2 regions of the Rhizobium sp. NZLR11 genome follow, and region 1 is predicted to be linked to the other one. Evidence: predicted binding sites of a transcription regulator. Region 1 holds the regulator's gene; the other holds the start of a gene.
The links. The regulator PhoB, encoded in region 1, activates phosphate uptake and scavenging genes when phosphate is short. The targets are predictions, from matches to a motif close to TGTCATNNANCTGTCAT.
Positions count from the first base shown of each region.

Region 2: a site for PhoB is predicted at 1,406-1,422, ahead of HJB83_RS13350 (DUF2794 domain-containing protein). Genes of this name have one in related genera too.

Region 1 is NZ_JABDWD010000024.1:15,715-28,456, forward strand. It holds gene pstA (phosphate ABC transporter permease PstA) at 1-890, shown strand, start outside; gene pstB (phosphate ABC transporter ATP-binding protein PstB) at 906-1,721, shown strand; gene phoU (phosphate signaling complex protein PhoU) at 1,766-2,479, shown strand; gene phoB (phosphate regulon transcriptional regulator PhoB) at 2,612-3,295, shown strand; gene HJB83_RS29030 (GcrA family cell cycle regulator) at 3,473-4,006, opposite strand; gene HJB83_RS29035 (aspartate aminotransferase family protein) at 4,430-5,629, shown strand; gene argF (ornithine carbamoyltransferase) at 5,667-6,581, shown strand; gene HJB83_RS29045 (Hsp33 family molecular chaperone) at 6,670-7,662, shown strand; gene apaG (Co2+/Mg2+ efflux protein ApaG) at 7,809-8,201, opposite strand; gene HJB83_RS29055 (O-succinylhomoserine sulfhydrylase) at 8,467-9,651, opposite strand; SAM riboswitch at 9,695-9,773, opposite strand; gene HJB83_RS29060 (2'-deoxycytidine 5'-triphosphate deaminase) at 9,847-10,941, shown strand; tRNA gene HJB83_RS29065 (tRNA-Gly) at 11,000-11,073, shown strand; gene HJB83_RS29070 (hypothetical protein) at 11,102-11,380, opposite strand; gene HJB83_RS29075 (hypothetical protein) at 11,439-11,741, opposite strand; gene HJB83_RS29080 (VOC family protein) at 11,740-12,123, shown strand; gene HJB83_RS29085 (methyl-accepting chemotaxis protein) at 12,516-12,742, opposite strand, start outside.
Region 2 is NZ_JABDWD010000006.1:277,283-283,269, forward strand. It holds gene acnA (aconitate hydratase AcnA) at 1-118, shown strand, start outside; gene HJB83_RS13345 (thioredoxin family protein) at 354-1,094, shown strand; gene HJB83_RS13350 (DUF2794 domain-containing protein) at 1,445-1,846, shown strand; gene HJB83_RS13355 (GNAT family N-acetyltransferase) at 1,910-2,467, opposite strand; gene HJB83_RS13360 (Bax inhibitor-1/YccA family protein) at 2,577-3,305, opposite strand; gene HJB83_RS13365 (ABC transporter permease) at 3,485-5,987, opposite strand, start outside.

The DNA of each region.
Region 1 (12,742 bases):
TCATCGGCAAGACGGTCAATGTCACCGTGCTCGCCGACGCCAATGTCGACAGCGCCAACAAGGGCCAGATCGACCTGTCGGTCGATGAGAAGAACCGCAAGGTCAACGACAAGCAGGTTGGCTGGATGAACGAGCTGAAGGCGAGCGGCGCTCTCCACAAGCAGTTCAACACCGGCCTCTTCGTCAACGGCAATTCCAGCCGTCCGGAGGCCGCAGGCCTTGGCGTCGCCCTCATCGGCTCGCTCTATCTGATGCTGATCGTGCTGGTGCTCGCTCTGCCGATCGGCGTTGCCGCCTCGATCTATCTCGAGGAGTTTGCGCCGAAGAACAAGCTGACCGATCTGATCGAGGTCAACATCAACAACCTCGCCGCCGTGCCCTCGATCGTCTACGGTCTGCTCGGCCTTTCCGTCTTCATCAACTTCGTCGGCCTGCCGCGTTCGGCTTCGCTGGTTGGCGGCCTGGTGCTGACGTTGATGACCCTGCCGACGATCATCATTGCGACGCGCGCCGCACTGCGCGCCGTGCCGCCGTCGATCCGCGCTGCAGCCCTCGGCCTCGGCGCCTCGAAGATGCAGATGGTGTTCCACCATGTTCTGCCGCTCGCCATGCCCGGCATCCTCACCGGCACGATCATCGGCCTGGCGCATGCGCTCGGCGAAACCGCGCCGCTGCTGCTGATCGGCATGGTCGCCTTCGTCGCCAACGCGCCGACGACGCCGCTCGATCCCTCGACGGCTCTGCCCGTGCAGGTCTATATGTGGGCCAACGAGGCCGAACGTGCCTTCGTCGAGCGGACTTCGGGTGCCATCATCGTCCTGCTCCTGTTCCTGATCGTCATGAACATGGGCGCCATCCTCTTGCGTCGTCGCTTCGAGCGCCGCTGGTAAACGGAGTTACACATCATGAACATGTTGACGGAAGCTGCAGTTGAAAAAGCGCTGGATCAGAAGATGAGCAACGTCCCTTATAAGATGATCGGCAAGGATGTCTCGGTTTACTATGGCGAGAAGCGCGCGCTTTTCGATGTGAACCTGAACATCCGCGAAAACACCGTAACCGCGCTGATCGGCCCGTCCGGCTGCGGCAAGTCGACCTTCCTGCGGAGCCTAAACCGCATGAACGACACGATCGACGGCTGCCGGGTCACCGGCAAGATCACGCTTGATACCGACGATATCTATGATCCCGATATCGACGTCGTCGAACTTCGCGCCCGCGTCGGCATGGTCTTCCAGAAGCCGAACCCGTTCCCGAAGACGATCTATGAAAACGTCTCCTACGGCCCGCGCATCCATGGCCTTGCCAAGTCGAAGGCCGATCTCGACCAGATCGTCGAGACCAGCCTGCAGCGTGCCGGCCTCTGGAACGAGGTCAAGGACCGCGTGCATGAATCCGGCACCGGCCTGTCCGGCGGTCAGCAGCAGCGCCTCTGCATTGCCCGCGCCGTCGCCGTCAGCCCTGAAGTCATCCTGATGGACGAGCCCTGCTCGGCGCTCGACCCGATCGCCACCGCCAAGGTCGAGGAACTGATCCACGAACTGCGCGAGAACTACACGATCGTCATCGTCACCCACTCCATGCAGCAGGCCGCGCGCGTCTCGCAGCGCACCGCCATGTTCCACCTCGGCAATCTCGTCGAGGAGAACGACACCGACAAGATGTTCACCAATCCCGACGATCCGCGCACCCAGGACTACATCATGGGTCGCTTCGGTTGATTTTGGCGACACCAAGCCTTCCCGTTATTCGAGGATAAAGCCCCATGGCATCGACACATATTTTTTCTGCCTATGATGATGATCTGAAGTTCCTGTCCAGGCGGATTTCCGAAATGGGCGGCCTGGCCGAGCAGATGGTCAGCGAGGCCGTCCGGGCGCTCGTCAACGGCGATACCGCGCTGGCGCAGAAGGTCATCTCCGACGATGTGATCCTCGATCACGCCGAGCGAGAAATCGGCGACAAGGCGATCGTTACCATCGCCCGCCGTCAACCGATGGCCTCGGACCTGCGCGAAATCATGGGTTCGATCCGCATCGCCGCCGATCTCGAACGCGTCGGCGACCTCGGCAAGAACACCGCCAAGCGCGTCATCGCCGTGCAGAGCACCGGCGTTCCGCGCAAGCTCGCCCGCGGTCTCGAGCATCTGTCCGAGCTGGCGCTCGTCCAGCTCAAGGAAGTGCTCGACGTCTACACGACGCGCTCCGCCGACAAGGCCAATGCGATCCGTGAACGCGACAACGAGATCGACGCGATGTACACCTCGCTGTTCCGCGAGCTGCTGACCTACATGATGGAAGATCCGCGCAACATCACCAGCTGCACGCATCTGCTCTTCTGCGCCAAGAACATCGAGCGCATCGGCGACCACGCCACCAACATCGCCGAGACGATCTACTACATGGCGACCGGCGCACAGCCGGAAGGTGACCGTCCGAAAGACGACAGCGCCAACACCGTCGGCGCGGTCACGGAATAAAGCCCATACTAGCCGTTGCGTGCGCGCCCATCCGGGCGCGCAAAGAGGTCGCAGCCACCTTTCTGAATTTGCGCAGGATGCATTGCTTAAATCACCCCGGTTTAAGGAACATGCGCGAGGAGACCGACAGGCATGATCCCGAGAGTTGCAGTTGTTGAAGACGAGGAAGCCTTGAGCGTGCTTCTTCGCTACAATCTCGAAGCGGAAGGCTTCGAGGTCGATACTATCCTTCGTGGCGACGAAGCCGAAATCAGGCTTCAGGAGCGCACGCCCGACCTGCTCATCCTCGATTGGATGCTGCCCGGCGTCTCCGGCATCGAACTCTGCCGGCGCCTGCGCATGCGGCCGGAAACCGAACGTCTGCCGATCATCATGCTGACGGCGCGCGGCGAAGAGAGCGAGCGCGTCCGCGGACTGTCGACCGGGGCCGACGATTACGTCGTCAAGCCGTTCTCGACCCCGGAGCTCGTTGCCCGCGTCAAGGCGATGCTACGCCGCGCCCGTCCCGAGGTGCTGTCGACGGTGCTGAAATGCGGCGATATCGAACTCGACCGCGAAACCCATCGCGTCCATCGCAAAAGCCGCGAAGTCCGCCTCGGCCCCACCGAATTCCGCCTGCTGGAATTCCTGATGTCGTCGCCGAGCCGGGTCTTCTCCCGCTCGCAGCTTCTCGACGGCGTCTGGGGCCACGATATCTATGTCGACGAACGCACCGTCGACGTCCATGTCGGCCGCCTGCGCAAGGCGCTGAACTTCTCCAACATGCAAGACGTCATCCGCACCGTCCGCGGCGCCGGCTATTCGATGGAAGCCTGAGGGGTTTCCGATAAAGTCGAGCAAGCTCTGCCCCTCACCCTAACCCGACCGGGGTCGAGCCACTCGTCTCGACCCCGGTCGGTGCCGGCAGGCGGATGAGGGGCAGCCACACCCAACGTACTCACATAAAAAAACGGGCCTTCCAGCCCGTTTTTGCATGTCGACAATGTCACCCGTTCAGCTCGCCCGCGCTGCCGCCCGGCGGCGTTCGTTGACGGGCTGGTAGGCGAGTTTCTGGTGATAGCCGCAATAGGGTGAATTGTCGGGGGACTCGCAGCCGCAGAAGTGGAAGTCATCCTTCAGCGGATCGCCGACCGGCCACTTGCAAGTGCGTTCGGTCAGTTCCGTCAGGCCGAGGCGGCGGGAGATCGGCACGACCACGTTGCCTTTCGGCACGTATTCCATTTCCTCGACCGTTTCGATCTCGATCTCTTCCTTCAGCATCGTTGCGCCCTGCTGGCGGGTAACGGTGCGGGTGGTGATCCGAGAGGCGAAGTTCGGCGCGCGCGGCGCCGATGTATTGCGTTTCGGCGTTCGGGCCGTGGCGGCCGTGCCGCCGGCCTTGGCGCGGCCCGGAAGGCTCAGGCGGTGCACCTTGCCGATTACAGCGTTTCTGCTGACACCGCCAAGTTGCGCCGCGATCTGGCTGGCGCTCAGTCCTTCGGCCCAAAGCTTCTTGAGTTTCTCGACCCGCTCGTCTGTCCAGTTCATGCCCTGTCTCCACCTTCTGCGTTGGTGATGGCAGAATCCCTCACCGTTGCCTCGGAAGCTCCGAAACAAGAAACGCTTGATCAATTTTGGTGACTAGTTCCGCCGCATGCAGTCTAGTAATTGAACTTTAACCTAGTGTGAGCGTGACTCCGTGACAAGAGTCGCATGAATCCGGATGAATCGAATTCGGAGTTTTCCCCAACTTGCTGCCCCAGCGTGTCATTTCTGCAATAAAGCCTGTTGAAGGTCGAAAACACCGCTGTACAACCTTGCTGCATGCGCTAAGGGCGCAGTTTTGTTGACATTGCAGCGCGAAAAGGAAATAGTACCGCTGGCCGCCGCAAGGCGGCATTTTTAATTTTTCGGGCCTGGTTTTCTTAGCCGGAGTCCGTTGCTTGATAACTCTGATCGGGAGACCGCGCCATGGCTGAAGCCGCGCCGCTTTATGACACCTACTCTCGTGCCCCGCTGCGGTTCGAGCGAGGCGAGGGCGTGTGGCTGATCACCGAAAGCGGCGAACGTTATCTCGATTTCGGCGCCGGTGTTGCCGTCACCTCGGTCGGCCACGGCAATCCGCATGTGGTCGGCGCGCTGAAGGAGCAGGCCGACAAGGTCTGGCACCTCTCCAACATCTATGAGATCCCCGGCCAGGAGCGTTTGGCCAAACGGCTGACCGACGCCACCTTCGCCGACAAGGTGTTCTTCACCAATTCGGGTGCTGAAGCGCTCGAATGCGCGATCAAGACGGCGCGCCGTTATCAGTTTTCCAACGGCCATCCCGAGCGCTTCCATATCATCACCTTCGAGGGCGCCTTCCATGGGCGGACGCTCGCGACAATCGCCGCCGGTGGCCAGGAGAAATATCTCGAAGGCTTCGGCCCCAAGGCGCCGGGTTTCGATCAGGTGGCGTTCGGCGACATCGAAGCGGTCCGCGCCGCGATCACCGATGCGACGGCGGCAATCCTCATCGAGCCGGTGCAGGGCGAGGGCGGCGTGCGTCCTGCCACCCCCGAATTCATGAAGGCGCTTCGCCAGATTTGCGACGAAAACGGCCTGCTGTTGATCCTCGACGAGGTCCAGACCGGCGTTGGCCGCACCGGCAGGTTCTTTGCCCATGAATGGTCGGGCGTCACGCCCGACATCATGGCGGTTGCCAAGGGCATCGGCGGTGGTTTCCCGCTCGGCGCCTGCCTTGCTACTTCAGAGGCCGCCTCCGGCATGAAGGCCGGCACGCATGGCTCGACCTATGGCGGCAATCCGCTCGCCATGGCCGTCGGCAGCGCCGTGCTCGACATCATCCTCGCCGATGGCTTCCTCCAGCAGGTGCGCGACGTAGCACTCGTCTTCCGCCAGGGCCTCGCCTCGCTGAAGGATCGCTATCCCGATGTGATCGAGGATATCAGAGGCGAGGGGCTGTTGCTCGGCATCAAGGCTGCTATTCCCTCGGCCGAATTGCTGCAGGCGATCCGCGCCGCCCATCTGCTCGGCATACCCGCCGGCGATAACGTCATCCGCCTTCTTCCGCCCCTCGTCGTCACCGCCGAGGAAGCCCGAGAGGGCCTTGACCGCATCGAGCGCGCCGCCGAGAGCATTCGCGCCGCGAAGGTCAAGAAAACGGCTTGAAGAGATTGCCGCCTTCGGGCGCAGCACAGGTAAGAACATGGCTCCCAAACATTTCCTCGATCTTTCCGCGGTCACCTCAGCCGATCTCAGAACCATCATGAACGATGCGCTCGCCCGCAAGCAGGCCTTCAAGGCCGGCACGGGCGACAAGCCGCTCGCCGGCAAGATGCTGGCGATGATCTTCGAGAAGCCGTCGACGCGCACCCGCGTCTCCTTCGATGTCGGCATGCGCCAGCTCGGCGGCGAAACGCTGTTCCTGTCCGGCACCGAGATGCAGCTCGGCCGCGCCGAGACGATCGGCGACACCGCCAAGGTTCTGTCGCGTTATGTCGATGCGATCATGATCCGCACTACCGAGCATTCGCGCCTGGTGGAGCTTGCCGAACATGCGACCGTGCCTGTGATCAACGCGCTGACGGATGACACCCATCCCTGCCAGATCATGGCCGATATCATGACCTTCGAAGAGCATCGCGGCCCGATCAAGGGAAAGACCATCGCCTGGACCGGCGACGGCAACAATGTGCTGCATTCGCTGGTCGAAGGCGCCGCCCGCTTCGGCTATCGCATGAACATGGCGGTGCCCCTTGGCTCGGAGCCTAAGGATCACTATCTGAACTGGGCCCGCAATGAGGGCGCCGAAATCATGCTCTGCCATGATGCCGACCGTGCGGTCGAAGGCGTCGATTGCGTGGTGACCGATACCTGGGTCTCCATGAATCAGGAACATCGGGCCCGGGGTCACAATGTCTTTCAGCCTTACCAGGTCAACGCGGCCTTGATGGCGAAGGCCGGCAATGATGCATTGTTCATGCATTGCCTGCCCGCTCATCGCGGTGAGGAAGTGACGGACGACGTGATCGATGGTCCGCAATCCGTGGTCTTCGATGAAGCGGAAAACCGTCTTCATGCGCAGAAGTCGATTCTTGCTTGGTGCCTGGGCGCGATCTGAACCATAATCGGACGCCGCGTGCGAAAAACGCGTGGCCGCGCGAGCGAAGAGCACCCTGTCCTTTCGCTTGAAAACTAGGAGTGAATCCATGGCAGAAGCTGCAGCCGCCCTCGGCCAGTTCGATTTCGCCGGCGATGACCATGTCGTCCCCTTTCAGGTGGACGGGCTGGATGTGCGCGGCCGCGCCGTCCAGCTCGGCCCGATGCTCGACGCGATCCTCGAGCGCCATCATTATCCGGCCCCTGTCGCCCGGCTGCTCGCCGAAGTCGTCGTGCTGACGGTGCTGCTCGGCACCTCGCTGAAGTTTGACGGCAAGTTCACCGTGCAGACCAAGGGCGACGGCCCGGTCGATCTTCTCGTTGCCGATTTTTCGACGCCGGAAAATGTCCGTGCCTATGCCCGTTTCGACCAGGCGCTGCTCGACAAGGCCATTGAAGCTGGCGAAACCGAGCCGGAGCAATTGCTCGGCCACGGCGTGCTTGCCTTCACCATCGACCAGGGCAAGTTCGGCCAGCCCTACCAAGGTATTGTCGCGCTCGACGGCACCACGCTCGAGGACATTGCCGGCGTCTACTTCCGCCAGTCGGAGCAGATCCCGACGCGCGTGCGTCTGGCCGCGGCCGAACTCTTCGATCGCGACGATGAAGGCCAGCCACGCCATCGCTGGCGGGCAGGTGGCCTTGTCGCCCAGTTCCTGCCGGAAGCGCCGGAGCGCATGCGTCAACCGGATCTCCACGGCGGCGACGGCGACACCGGCAGCCGCCCGCATAGCGAGGACGATTCCTGGGCCGAAGCGCGTTCGCTGGTCGAGACCATCGATGCGGATGAACTCACCGATCCGCTGGTTGGCACCGAGCGGCTGCTGTTCCGCCTGTTCCACGAGCGCGGCGTGCGCGTCTACGAACCGCGCGCCGTCTTCGATCGCTGCAGCTGTTCGCGTGACAAGATCAAGGGCGTGCTGAAGGGCTTCTCTGCCGAGGAGATCGAGGCCAGCCAGGAAGATGGCGAGATCGCTGTCACCTGCGAATTCTGCTCGACCACCTATCGCTTCGAGCCGGTCGAACTTCAGCCGGCCGAATAGGCTCGGTTGGCCCCTGATATCTGCCCCTCACCCTAACCCTTGCCGGGGTCGAGCCACCGGTCTCGACCCCGGTCGATGCCGGCAGGCGGATGAGGGGCCGGTGTCGGCAATCTATCAAGCGGGCAAAATGATTTCGGGCCGGCCTGTCAGTTGAGCACGCGCAACAACCCCGGTGAATCCAGCGAGAAGGCGGGAATGTCGACATCGAAGGTGTCGCCTTCGTCCGTTTCCATCTGGTAATGGCCGAACATCAGCCCGGAGGGGGTGTCGAGTGGGCAGCCGGAGGAATATTCGTAGGTGTCGCCGGGGCTGAGCCGCGGCTGTTCGCCGACGACGCCCGGACCGGTGACCTCGTCCACCTGTCCATTCTGGTCGGTGATATTCCAATAGCGATTGACCAGGCGAACGGCGATGCCGGAATTGTTGCTGATGACAATCCGATAGCCCCAGACATAGCGATCGTCGTCCGGATCGGATTGCTCCTCCAGATAGAATGGTTCGACGACGACTTCGATATCTTTTGTGAGGGCGCGATACATGCCTTGCACCTTAGTCAAGATATGTTACCCGTATCTTATAAGAGGCCCTGCCCGTCAAGAAACGGAACGTTGATCGTCACTAAAACGGTCGTGATCGAAGTGTTTCGATCGTTAAGCCTAATTGTCGGTGTCAATTCCACTTCCGAACGCCGGCGCGACCGAGCTTGTTCCCCCGGCCTCAACCTGCTGAGGTCCGGCGAGCCGAACGCCGGTGAGGTCTGGCGAGCCGAACCCCAAGCGAGGTCCGGCCGCCAATATCCCTGGATCAGGCCGAGACCTTGGCAAGCGCCTTGGCGAAATCCTCGATCAGGTCGTCGGTATCCTCGATGCCGGCCGAAAGGCGGACCGTACCCGGGGAAATGCCGAGTTCGGCGCGCGCCTCCTCCGACAGGTTCTTGTGGGTGGTGGTTGCCGGATGGGTGATCAGGCTCTTGCTGTCGCCGAGATTGTTGGAAATCTTGATGATATCGAGCGCGTTCTGCAGCGCGAAGGCGGCTTCCTTGCCGCCCTTCAGCTCGAAGGCGACGAGGGTCGAGCCGCCGGTCATCTGCTTGGCGATGATATCGGCCTGCGGATGGTCCTTGCGGCCGGGATAGATCACCTTGGCGACCTTGCTTTGCTCGGCCAGAAAATCGGCGATCTTCGCCGCATTCTCAGTCTGCTGCTTCACGCGCAGCGGCAGCGTCTCGATGCCCTTCAGCAGCGTCCAGGCGTTGAACGGCGACATGGCCGGGCCGGTGTGGCGGAAGTAGTCGTGCAGATTCTCGTCGATCCAGTCCTTGTCGGCCAGCACCACGCCGCCGAGGCAGCGGCCCTGGCCGTCAATATGTTTGGTGGCGGAATAGACGACGATATGGGCGCCGAGCTCCAACGGCTTCTGGAAAAGCGGCGTGGCGAAGACGTTGTCGACGATAACCTTGGCGCCGATCTGGTTGGCGAGCTTGGCAACACCTGAGATATCGACCACTTCGAGCGTCGGGTTGGTCGGGCTTTCCAGGAAGAACACCTTGGTGTTCGGCCGGATTGCCTTTTCCCAATTTGCAAGATCCCGGCCGTCGACCAGCGTGCACTCGATGCCGTATTTCGGCGCCAATGTCTCGACAACCCAGCGGCAGGAACCGAACAGCGCGCGCGCCGCGACGATATGGTCGCCTGATTTGACCTGGCAGAGCACCGCCGCGGTGACGGCCGCCATGCCGGAGGCGGTGGCGCGGGCGTCTTCCGCGCCTTCGAGCATGCACATCCGCTTTTCGAACATGTCGTTGGTCGGGCTGCCGTAGCGGGCGTAGATGTAGCCTTCCGTCTCGCCCTTGAAGCGGGCTTCGGCCGCCTCCGACGTGTCATAGACGAAACCCTGCGTGAGATAGATTGCTTCGGACGTCTCGCCATATTGCGAACGCAAGGTTCCGCCGTGGACGAGTTGGGTTGCCGGGCGCCAGGTCTTGCTCATGCCATCACCTTCACATAACAAAAAAACCGGTCGCAAAAGCAGACCGGTTTTCAACCCGGTCTTTTTAGCCACTTGTTTAACGTGGCTGCAAGCCGACCGGCCAAATCACCACGGGATAATTCTGCAATACTGCTGTTAGCTGCTTGCGTCAATTCCCCGAGTTTGGTTTTGTCGGCGGCAAATGATGGATGAGGCATGATGGCTCGTGAAACGGGAATTCTGGCGGACGGCGCGATATCAGCGCTGTTTGAAACGGGTCGTCTGATCTCCGAACGGGAGCTGGACCGCGACCAGATCCAGCCGGCAAGCCTCGATTTGCGCCTGGGCGCCAAGGCTATTCGCGTGCGCGCCAGCTTCATGCCCGGCCCCTCGCATCTGGTGGCCGACAAGCTCGACCGGCTGAGCCTGCATGTGGTCGACCTTTCCGAAGGCGCGGTGCTCGAAACCGGCTGCGTCTACATCGTGCCGCTGATGGAGAGCTTAGCGCTGCCGGCCGACATGTCGGCCTCGGCCAATCCGAAGAGCTCGACCGGCCGGCTCGATATCTTCACCCGCGTCATCACCGACTATGCCCAGGAGTTCGACAAGATCCCGGCCGGTTATTCCGGACCGCTCTATCTGGAAATCAGCCCGCGCACCTTCCCGATCGTCGTACGCCGCGGCTCGCGCCTGTCGCAGATCCGCTTCCGCGTCGGCCATGCTTTGCTCAGCGAGCCGGAGCTGTTGAAGCTGCATGAAAGCGAGACGCTGGTCGCCAGCAAGCAGCCGAATGTGTCCGGCAGCGGCATCGCTCTGTCGATCGACCTCGCCGGAGACGAAGACGGCCTGATCGGCTATCGCGGCAAACACCACACCGCCGTCGTCGATGTCGACAAGAAAGCCCAGCACGACATCTACGATTTCTGGGAACCGCTCTATAGCCGCGGCCGCAACGAACTGATCCTCGATCCCGACGAGTTCTATATCCTCGTCTCGCGCGAGGCCGTGCATGTGCCGCCGGATTATGCCGCCGAAATGACCCCGTTCGACCCCTTGGTCGGCGAATTCCGCGTCCATTATGCCGGCTTCTTCGATCCGGGCTTCGGCCATGCGCCGGCCGGCGGCCGCGGCAGCCGCGCCGTGCTCGAAGTGCGCAGCCACGAAGTGCCCTTCATCCTCGAAGACGGCCAGATCGTTGGCCGCCTGGTCTACGAACACATGCAGGAAAAGCCGACCAGCCTCTACGGCTCCGGCCTCGGCTCCAACTACCAGGCCCAAGGCCTCAAACTCTCGAAGCACTTCCGCATCTGAGACTTCCCGGCTGCCGCGACTTGACAGCGGCCCCCATCTGTTGGAAATCTCAGCTATCGCGGGTGTAGCTCAATGGTAGAGCAGCAGCTTCCCAAGCTGAATACGAGGGTTCGATTCCCTTCACCCGCTCCAGCTTCCCGCACGCGAAGCCGACCAACACCTAATCCCCAAAGAACCGGATAGGCTTATATCGGCGGTGCGCGATGATCAGGCTCCGGTCGGGCTGGATGATGTAGGTTTCCTCCACCTGCTGGCCGTACTGGTCGATGAAATCATGCGGAAAGGCCGAGCCGATGGGTGATTTGGTGAGCTTGGTGCGCGGCTGACCGTTATAGGTGATGCTGCCCGGGATCGGCTCCATGCCGGGGCCGCTATAGCTAGCGGTGCTGCAACCGGTGAGAATGAGGGTGCCGATGAGGCCGATGAGTGCGGGTTTCATGTCGATCCCTTCCGATGCCGGCGACGACGCGATCTTACTCTCTATTGGCGCCGGCGCATCACGCAAACGGCATGGCCGGTTTCAATCCTTCGAGAAGCACCGCTTGGAATGGCGTGATCGTGTCAGCGCTTCCATTGCCGAAACCGGCGCCGTCTGCTAGATCGGCAGTGTCGAAAAAGGCAGGATCGGTTGAGGTAAGCCCGATCCCTTCCGCTGGAGCGTCAAGAGCGCTCTGACGAAGCTCTGCTCCGTGGCCCATGGCACGAGAACCCGCGACGTGATCCGCACCAGATGCGGGATCCCGGCGGCGTGCGGAGACGGCAAAAGGCAGTCCCGGGATTTTTTGAACGGAGACTGTCATGCGCCTGAACCATCTCGATTTTCACGTACCCGATATCACTGCGACGGCGGATTTTTTCATCCGCCATTTCGGCCTGACGCTTAAGGATATGCGCGGCCAGAACGGCTTGGCGATCCTTGCGGACGATGCCGGTCTCGAAATCGTCCTCAGTCACGCCATTGCCAAATTCGGCACCGCCGACCAGGTTGAACTGCAGCGCCAGACCTATCATATCGGCTTCATCCTGCCCGAAAGGGCGGATGTCGATAGGGTGCATGCCGGGCTTTTTGCCGCCGGCGCGGCGCTCTCCGGCCCGCCGGCCGCCATGCGCGGTGGCTGGCTGTTTTATTGCACGGCGCCGGGGAATATCCTCGTCGAGGTCGGCTCGCGGCCGGCCCGATAGACGCGGCGAAGGGACATGCCGCGGCTTCGCAATTCCCTCTTCTCCCCAGCGGGGGTCCGAAGGACGGGCGAGACCCGTGGCTCGCCCAGGCTGGTGCCCGTAGGGCGGATGAGGGGGCCGGCGAAGCCGGTCTTTCCTGCGACGTCCATGCAGGCTTCGATGGTGGGATAGATTATGAGGGGAGGGGTTTCCGTGTGTGACCCCCTCATCCGCCTGCCGGCGCCTTCTCCCCGAGGGGAGAAGAGATTTTGCGGCAGCCTCTCTGTTTCTCGCTGACGTCTCGCAGGGTACGTTCAGAACGGGGGCTGAGGAGGGTCAAGAAAGTGGCTCGAACCAAGCAGCTAGGGTGAGGCGCGGCCGGACCGCCGCGCCTCGTGCCGACAATTTGCTGCTCAGAACTCCGTCCAGTCGCCATCCTGGCTTTTCGGTGTGCTGTTGCCGGCGTTAAAGGCGTTGGCGATTTTTTGGCCGAGGGCGCGGGCCGGCGAGGCGGCCGGGCGGGCTGTGCCTTCCCGTGCGACGCGGATCGGGGCTGCCCGGACGGCCGGGCGCGGGGCGGCGCGTGGCGCTGCGGCGGCAATAGGCGCACTGGCGGCAAAGCCGCCGGTGCCTGTCAGCC
Region 2 (5,987 bases), on a different contig from region 1:
TGGCGACGGCACTGTGAAGGAAGTTCCGCTGCTGTCGCGCGTCGATACGCTCGACGAGGTGGTCTACCTCAACAATGGCGGCATCCTGCAGACGGTTCTGCGCGATCTCGCTGCCTGATTGTTAAGAGCTTCATAATATGATGATGGCCGCCGGAGAGCATTTTCCGGCGGCTTTTCTTTGCGGCGACGGTATTTGAGGGACCTCACGATGATTTGTTTTATGCGGGTTCCGGTTGCGCTGCGTCTCACCCGTTCGTGACTTTTCGTTTGGATCCGGAAGGATTATTCGTACGTTCATATGTCAGGGCCTCCGGTCGAACACGCCGTCGGCGCTGAAAAAGAGGTGCAGGTGAATGTCCCCCCGTTTTCTGATTCCGCTGATCGCCGGCGTTGTTCTCTCAGGCCCGCTTCAGGCCGAAGACGGCACGCCGAAAGGTGTCGTCGAACTGTTTACGGCGCAGGGCTGCTCCTCCTGTCCTCCCGCGGATGCTGCTTTCCGTAAGCTGGTGAGCCAGGGCGATGTCATCGCGCTCGCCTATCATGTCGATTACTGGAACTATCTCGGCTGGGCCGATACGCTGAGCTCGAAGGAAAACACCGAGCGGCAATATGGCTATGCGAGGACAATGGGCCGCAGCAACGTCTACACGCCGCAGGCCATCGTCAACGGGCGCGGTCATCTGGCCGGCGCCGATCTCAACGGTATCAACGGCAAGCTCGATACCTATAGCGGCGAAGGCAACGGGCTGACCGTCCCCATCAGCGCGTCGATGCGCGGCGACGAGCTGGAGATCAAGATCGGCGCGGGACAGGGCAAAGCCAATGTCGTGATGGTGTATTTCGACAAGGAAAAGACCATCGACGTCGAAAAGGGCGAGAACAGCGGAAAGAAGATTTCCTATCTGCACAGCGTCACCAATGTCGAAACCGTCGGCATGTGGGACGGCAAGGCGACCAGTCTGACGCTGCCAGCCAGTGTCCTGCAGCGGCCGCAGCTCGAGGGCTGCGCGATCCTGCTGCAATCGGCGACCGACAACGGCGATCCGGCTGCGATCCTTGGGGCGACCGTGGTGATGGCTGGAAAAAACATCTGAGATTTCATCCGCTTGCGGATGAAGTACCGGGCGGCCCGGCCGAGCGTATTCGGGGCTGGGGTTAAGGTCGATACGCTCCGCCGGGCCCTTTGGCGCGCTGGCGCCAAACCGGGATTCATAATTCTCCTGCAAATGAGGCGCTGTTTTGACTGAAATGCGGCGCTACCGAGAAAGCGACAACGCTATTATGCGCATCGGACGATGCGCCGATTCAAAGTGCTACGGCATCCTTGCGCGTCCAACGCGCGGCGCTGGAGTGCGGCCGAATGTGACGGCCGGCACTCTTGCAATTTGCGGCGGCTCGGGCACACTGTCACTCTCCTGTCACATGCAGAGGCCTCGGAGACTGAATGACAGATCAGCCGGATTTGCGACACGGCGAAAGCCGTTCCGTCGACAATAGTTCCTCAGTCGTCGTCGATCTCAGGGAATACAAGCAAAGCAAAGATCCACTTCCGGTGACCTTTCATCGGCGCGAACTGGATGCGATCCTCTGGATCTACGGCCGTATGGTCGGTGACGGCGAATGGCGCGACTACGCCATCGATCATCTGAAAGACAGGGCGGTATTTTCCGTCTTCAAACGCTCCGGTGAAATGCCGCTCTTCCGCGTCGAGAAAAATCCCAAGCTTGCCGCCAAGCAGGGCGCCTATTCGGTGATCAACGTCCACGGCACCATTCTGAAGCGCGGTCACGAGTTGAACCAGGTGTTGAAGGTGTTCGACAAGGCGCTGAAGCTGGTCGATAAGTAAGCCGAAACACTTTTTCTGCATGTCGTTATCCCGGAACCGCTGCACACTTCCGGGCGACATGCATCAGCCGGCAAACAGCGTGCCGGGATAGATGGACGGATCCGGATCGGTCGTCATACCCTCGCCGAGGACGCGCTGCATGAGCATCGTATCCAGCCAGCGGCCATGCTTGTAGCCGGCCCCCCGCATCAGGCCGACCTCCACGAAGCCCGCCTTGAGATGAAGCGCGATCGAGGCGGGGCTGGCGCCGCCGATGACCGCGATCATCTGACGAAAACCGAGACCGGTGCAGCGGTCGATCAGCTCGGTCATCAATGCTTTGCCGATGCCGCGGCCGCGGGCTTCGGGCGCCAGATAGATCGAATCCTCGACTATCCAGCGATAGGCCGGGCGGACGCGAAAGGCCGAGGCATAGGCGTAGCCGAGCAGGTTTCCGTCAGCATCGGCTGCGGCGATATAGGGATATTGCTGGCCGACGATCGCCGCAAACCGCTGCGCCATCTCAGCCTCGGACGGCGGCGTGATCTCATAGCTCGACGTGCCGTTCAGGACGGATTCGCGATAGATTTCGGCGATGGCGGGGATATCGGCTTCGGAAGCATTGCGCAGGAGGAGGGACATTTCGGCGGCAGGTCCATCGGAGGGCAAGGTCTCTCCTAAACCATTCCGCGAAAGCCGGCGCAACAAAAAAGGCGGCCGAAGCCGCCTTTTCGATCTCAGTCTGTCCTGCTTATTTACGGTTGCCCATGAACTGGAGCAGGAACATGAAGAGGTTGATGAAGTCGAGATAGAGCGTCAGCGCACCCATGATCGCCTTGCGGCCGGCCACGGCGACGTCATCGGCTTCCAGGTACAATTCCTTGATCCGCTGCGTGTCGTAGGCGGTAAGGCCTGCGAAGATCAGGACGCCGATCGCGGAGATCGCGAACTGCAGCGCGGACGACGCCAGGAAGATGTTGACGATTGAAGCGATGATCAGGCCAAAAAGCCCCATGATCAGGAACGAGCCCATCGCCGACAGGTTACGCTTCGTGGTGTAGCCGTAAAGCGACAGCGCGCCGAAGGAGGCGGCGGTGACGAAGAAGGTCTGAACGACGCTCTGGCCGGTGTAGACCAGGAAGATCGACGAGAGCGACAGGCCGACAAGTGCGGCATAGACCCAGAAAGTCGTCTGGGCGGCGGCCACGCTCATGCTGTTAATGCGGAAGCTCAGGAAGAAGACGGCCGCAAGAGGCGCAAGGATGACGACCCAGCGCAAAGGCGACTGGAACAGCAGCACGCCGAACTGGGTGAGCTGGCCGTCCTGAACAGCGAAGTTGAATCCGAGATATGCGGCCACGCCGGTGATCGCCAGACCCAGCGCCATCAGGTTGTAAACCTTGAGCATATAAGTGCGCAGGCCTTGATCAATCATCTCGCCGGTCTGCGCGCGGCTTTGATAGTTACGAAGGTCAGCCATAGTTTCCTCTTACAAGCTCCGATGGAAATACGGTGTCGGGTTTTCGACCCGGGCGCCGCTGCGGAGCTCCAGCATGCCTGCAGACAATATGAGGCTTTCGCCGATCGCAAACAAGAGGCTTGCAAAGGCTCGGTCGGTTAAATCGCCGTAAGGTGAAGGGTTTGGGCGTCGCTATCCGGTCAGAGTTCGCGCAGGACGGGCGCCGCCTTCTGTCCGAGGATCCGCCAGGTGCCGATGAGGCCGATGCCGACGGTGAGGACGAGCGCGGTCACCAGCGTCAGCCCCGCCACATCGGGCAGGAAGGTCGAGGGCAGGCGCATGATGCGGGCGACGATGAACCAGGCGGCAACGCCGCCGGCGATCAACGCGAAGATTGCGGTTGCCAGCCCGAGGATCAGATATTCGTAGCTGAAGGCGCGGATCAGCATGGCGCGGGTGGCGCCAAGCGTCTTCAGCACCACCGCGTCGTGGGTGCGCGCCCGGTTTCCGGCGGCAAGCGCGCCGGCCAAGACGAGGATCGAGGCGATGAGAGCAACGGAGGCGGCGGCGCGAATTGCGGTCGCAAGCTCGCCGACCAGCTGGTTGACGATATCGATCGCGTCCTTGACGCGGACGCTGGTGATCGTCGGATAGGTGTTGGTGACGGATTTCAGGATCGCCGCATCTTCGGCCGGTGTCGAGGAGGGATCAGTGAGGGTCGCCAGCCAGGCATGCGGGGCGCCGCGGAAGGTGTTCGGCGAGAAAACCATGACGAAGTTGATCGACAGCGATTCCCATTGGACGCGGCGCAGATTGGCGATTTTCGCGGTAATATTGCGGCCGAGCACGTTGACGGTGATCTTATCGCCGATCTTCAGGCCGAGTTCATGCGCCTCTTCCGACGAGAAGGAGACGAGCGGCTCGCCGCTGTAATCCTTGCCCCACCAGTTACCTTCCGTGAGGGCGGCATTCTCCGGCAGGGTGTCGGCATAGGTGATGCCGCGATCGCCGTTCAGCACCCAGCGGCCGGCGGCCGGCACGTCCAACTTGGTGACATCTTCGCCGTTGAAGGCGACGATCCGGCCGCGCAGCATCGGCACTTCAACGAGCTTGCCCTGCGGCGCCTGCGCCTTGACGAGATCGCGGAAGGCGTCGACCTCGGCGCTCTGGATATCGACGAAAAAGAAGTTCGGCGCGCCTTCGTTCATGCGGCCGGTCAGCTGCCGACGCAGGTTGCCGTCGATCAAGGTCAGCGTCACCAGCAAAGCCAGGCCGAGGCCGAGCGAGAGCACGACCGAGGGCGTCAGCGCGCCGGGGCGATGGATGTTGCCGATTGCCAGCCGCAATGCCGGCGAGTTGACGCGCGGGCTGCGGCGCGCAAGCCAGGCGATCAGCGCGGCGACAAGGCGAAGGGCGACGAAGGCAAAGACGATCGCGCCGACGAAGACGACGGCGATGAAGCGGTCATAGGCGGTGACGATGGCAAGGCCGGCAAGGGCGGCCATGAACAGCGCGGCCAGCAGGATGTAGGGCCAGGAGGGCAGGCGGCGGGCCTCGAAACCCTGCTCGCGGAAGAGTGCCGTCGCAGGCACTTCGCGGGCGTGGCCGAGCGGCAGGATGGCGAAGGCGAGTGTCGTCAGGATGCCGAAGAGCGTGGCAAGCAGCAGGGCGCCGGGATAAAGGGTCGGCGCAGTCGAGACCGGCAGGAACTGCGCCAGGAACTGCGCGGCGAAGATCGGCGACAGGGCGCCGATGACGAGGCCGATCAGGATGCCGCCAAGCGCGATGATGGCGATCTGGAAGAGATAGATCAACACGACGACCTGCGCCGGCGCACCCAGACATTTGAAGGTGGCGATGGTGGTGCGTTTGGAATCGAGAAAGGCGCGCACGGCATTGGCGACACCGACGCCGCCGACGATCAGCGCGGTCAGGCCGACCAGCGTCAGGAACTGCGAGAAACGGGTGATGTTTTCGGTGAGCGAGGGTGCGGCGCGGTCGCTGGTGCGAACAGCCCAGCCGGCGGAGGGGAATTCCTTGGTGGCGCGCGCCTGAATGCCCGACATCGCGCCCTTGTCTTCCAGCCGGATCTTGTAGGCATGTTCGACTAGGCTTCCCGTCTGGATCAGCCCGGAGGCTGCGAGCGCCCGGCGGCTGACGAGCAGGCGCGGCGCAAAGCCAAAACCCTCCGACAATGCATCCGGCTCGGTTTTCACCGTGCCGGTGATGCTGAGCTTGACGGTGCCGAGCAGCAATTCGTCGCCGACCGCAAGCCCGAGCCGATCGAGAAGCAATGGGGCTGCGACCGCACCATAGGTGCCGCCTTGGCCTGAAAGCAGGGCTGCGAGCGGATAGTCCGGCTCGGCCACGAAGCGGCCGTAGAGCGGGTAGGCGTCATCGACGGCCTTGACCTCGACCAGCGCCTGATCGGAACCGTCAGGCTTGCGGGCCATCGAGCGCAGGCCCGTCGAGACCGAAACGGTGCCGAGGCCGTCGAGGAAGCCCATTTCCTCGGGCGTCGCCTCGCGATTGTTGAGCTCGAAACGCACGTCGCCGGCCAGCAGCTCCTGCCCCTGCGAAGCGATCGTGTCGGTGATCGACTGCGACACGGAATTGACCGCGGCGATCGCACCCGTGCCGAGGGCGATACAGGCGAGGAAGATGTAGAAGCCGCGAATGCCGCCGCGCAGCTCGCGGAGCGCC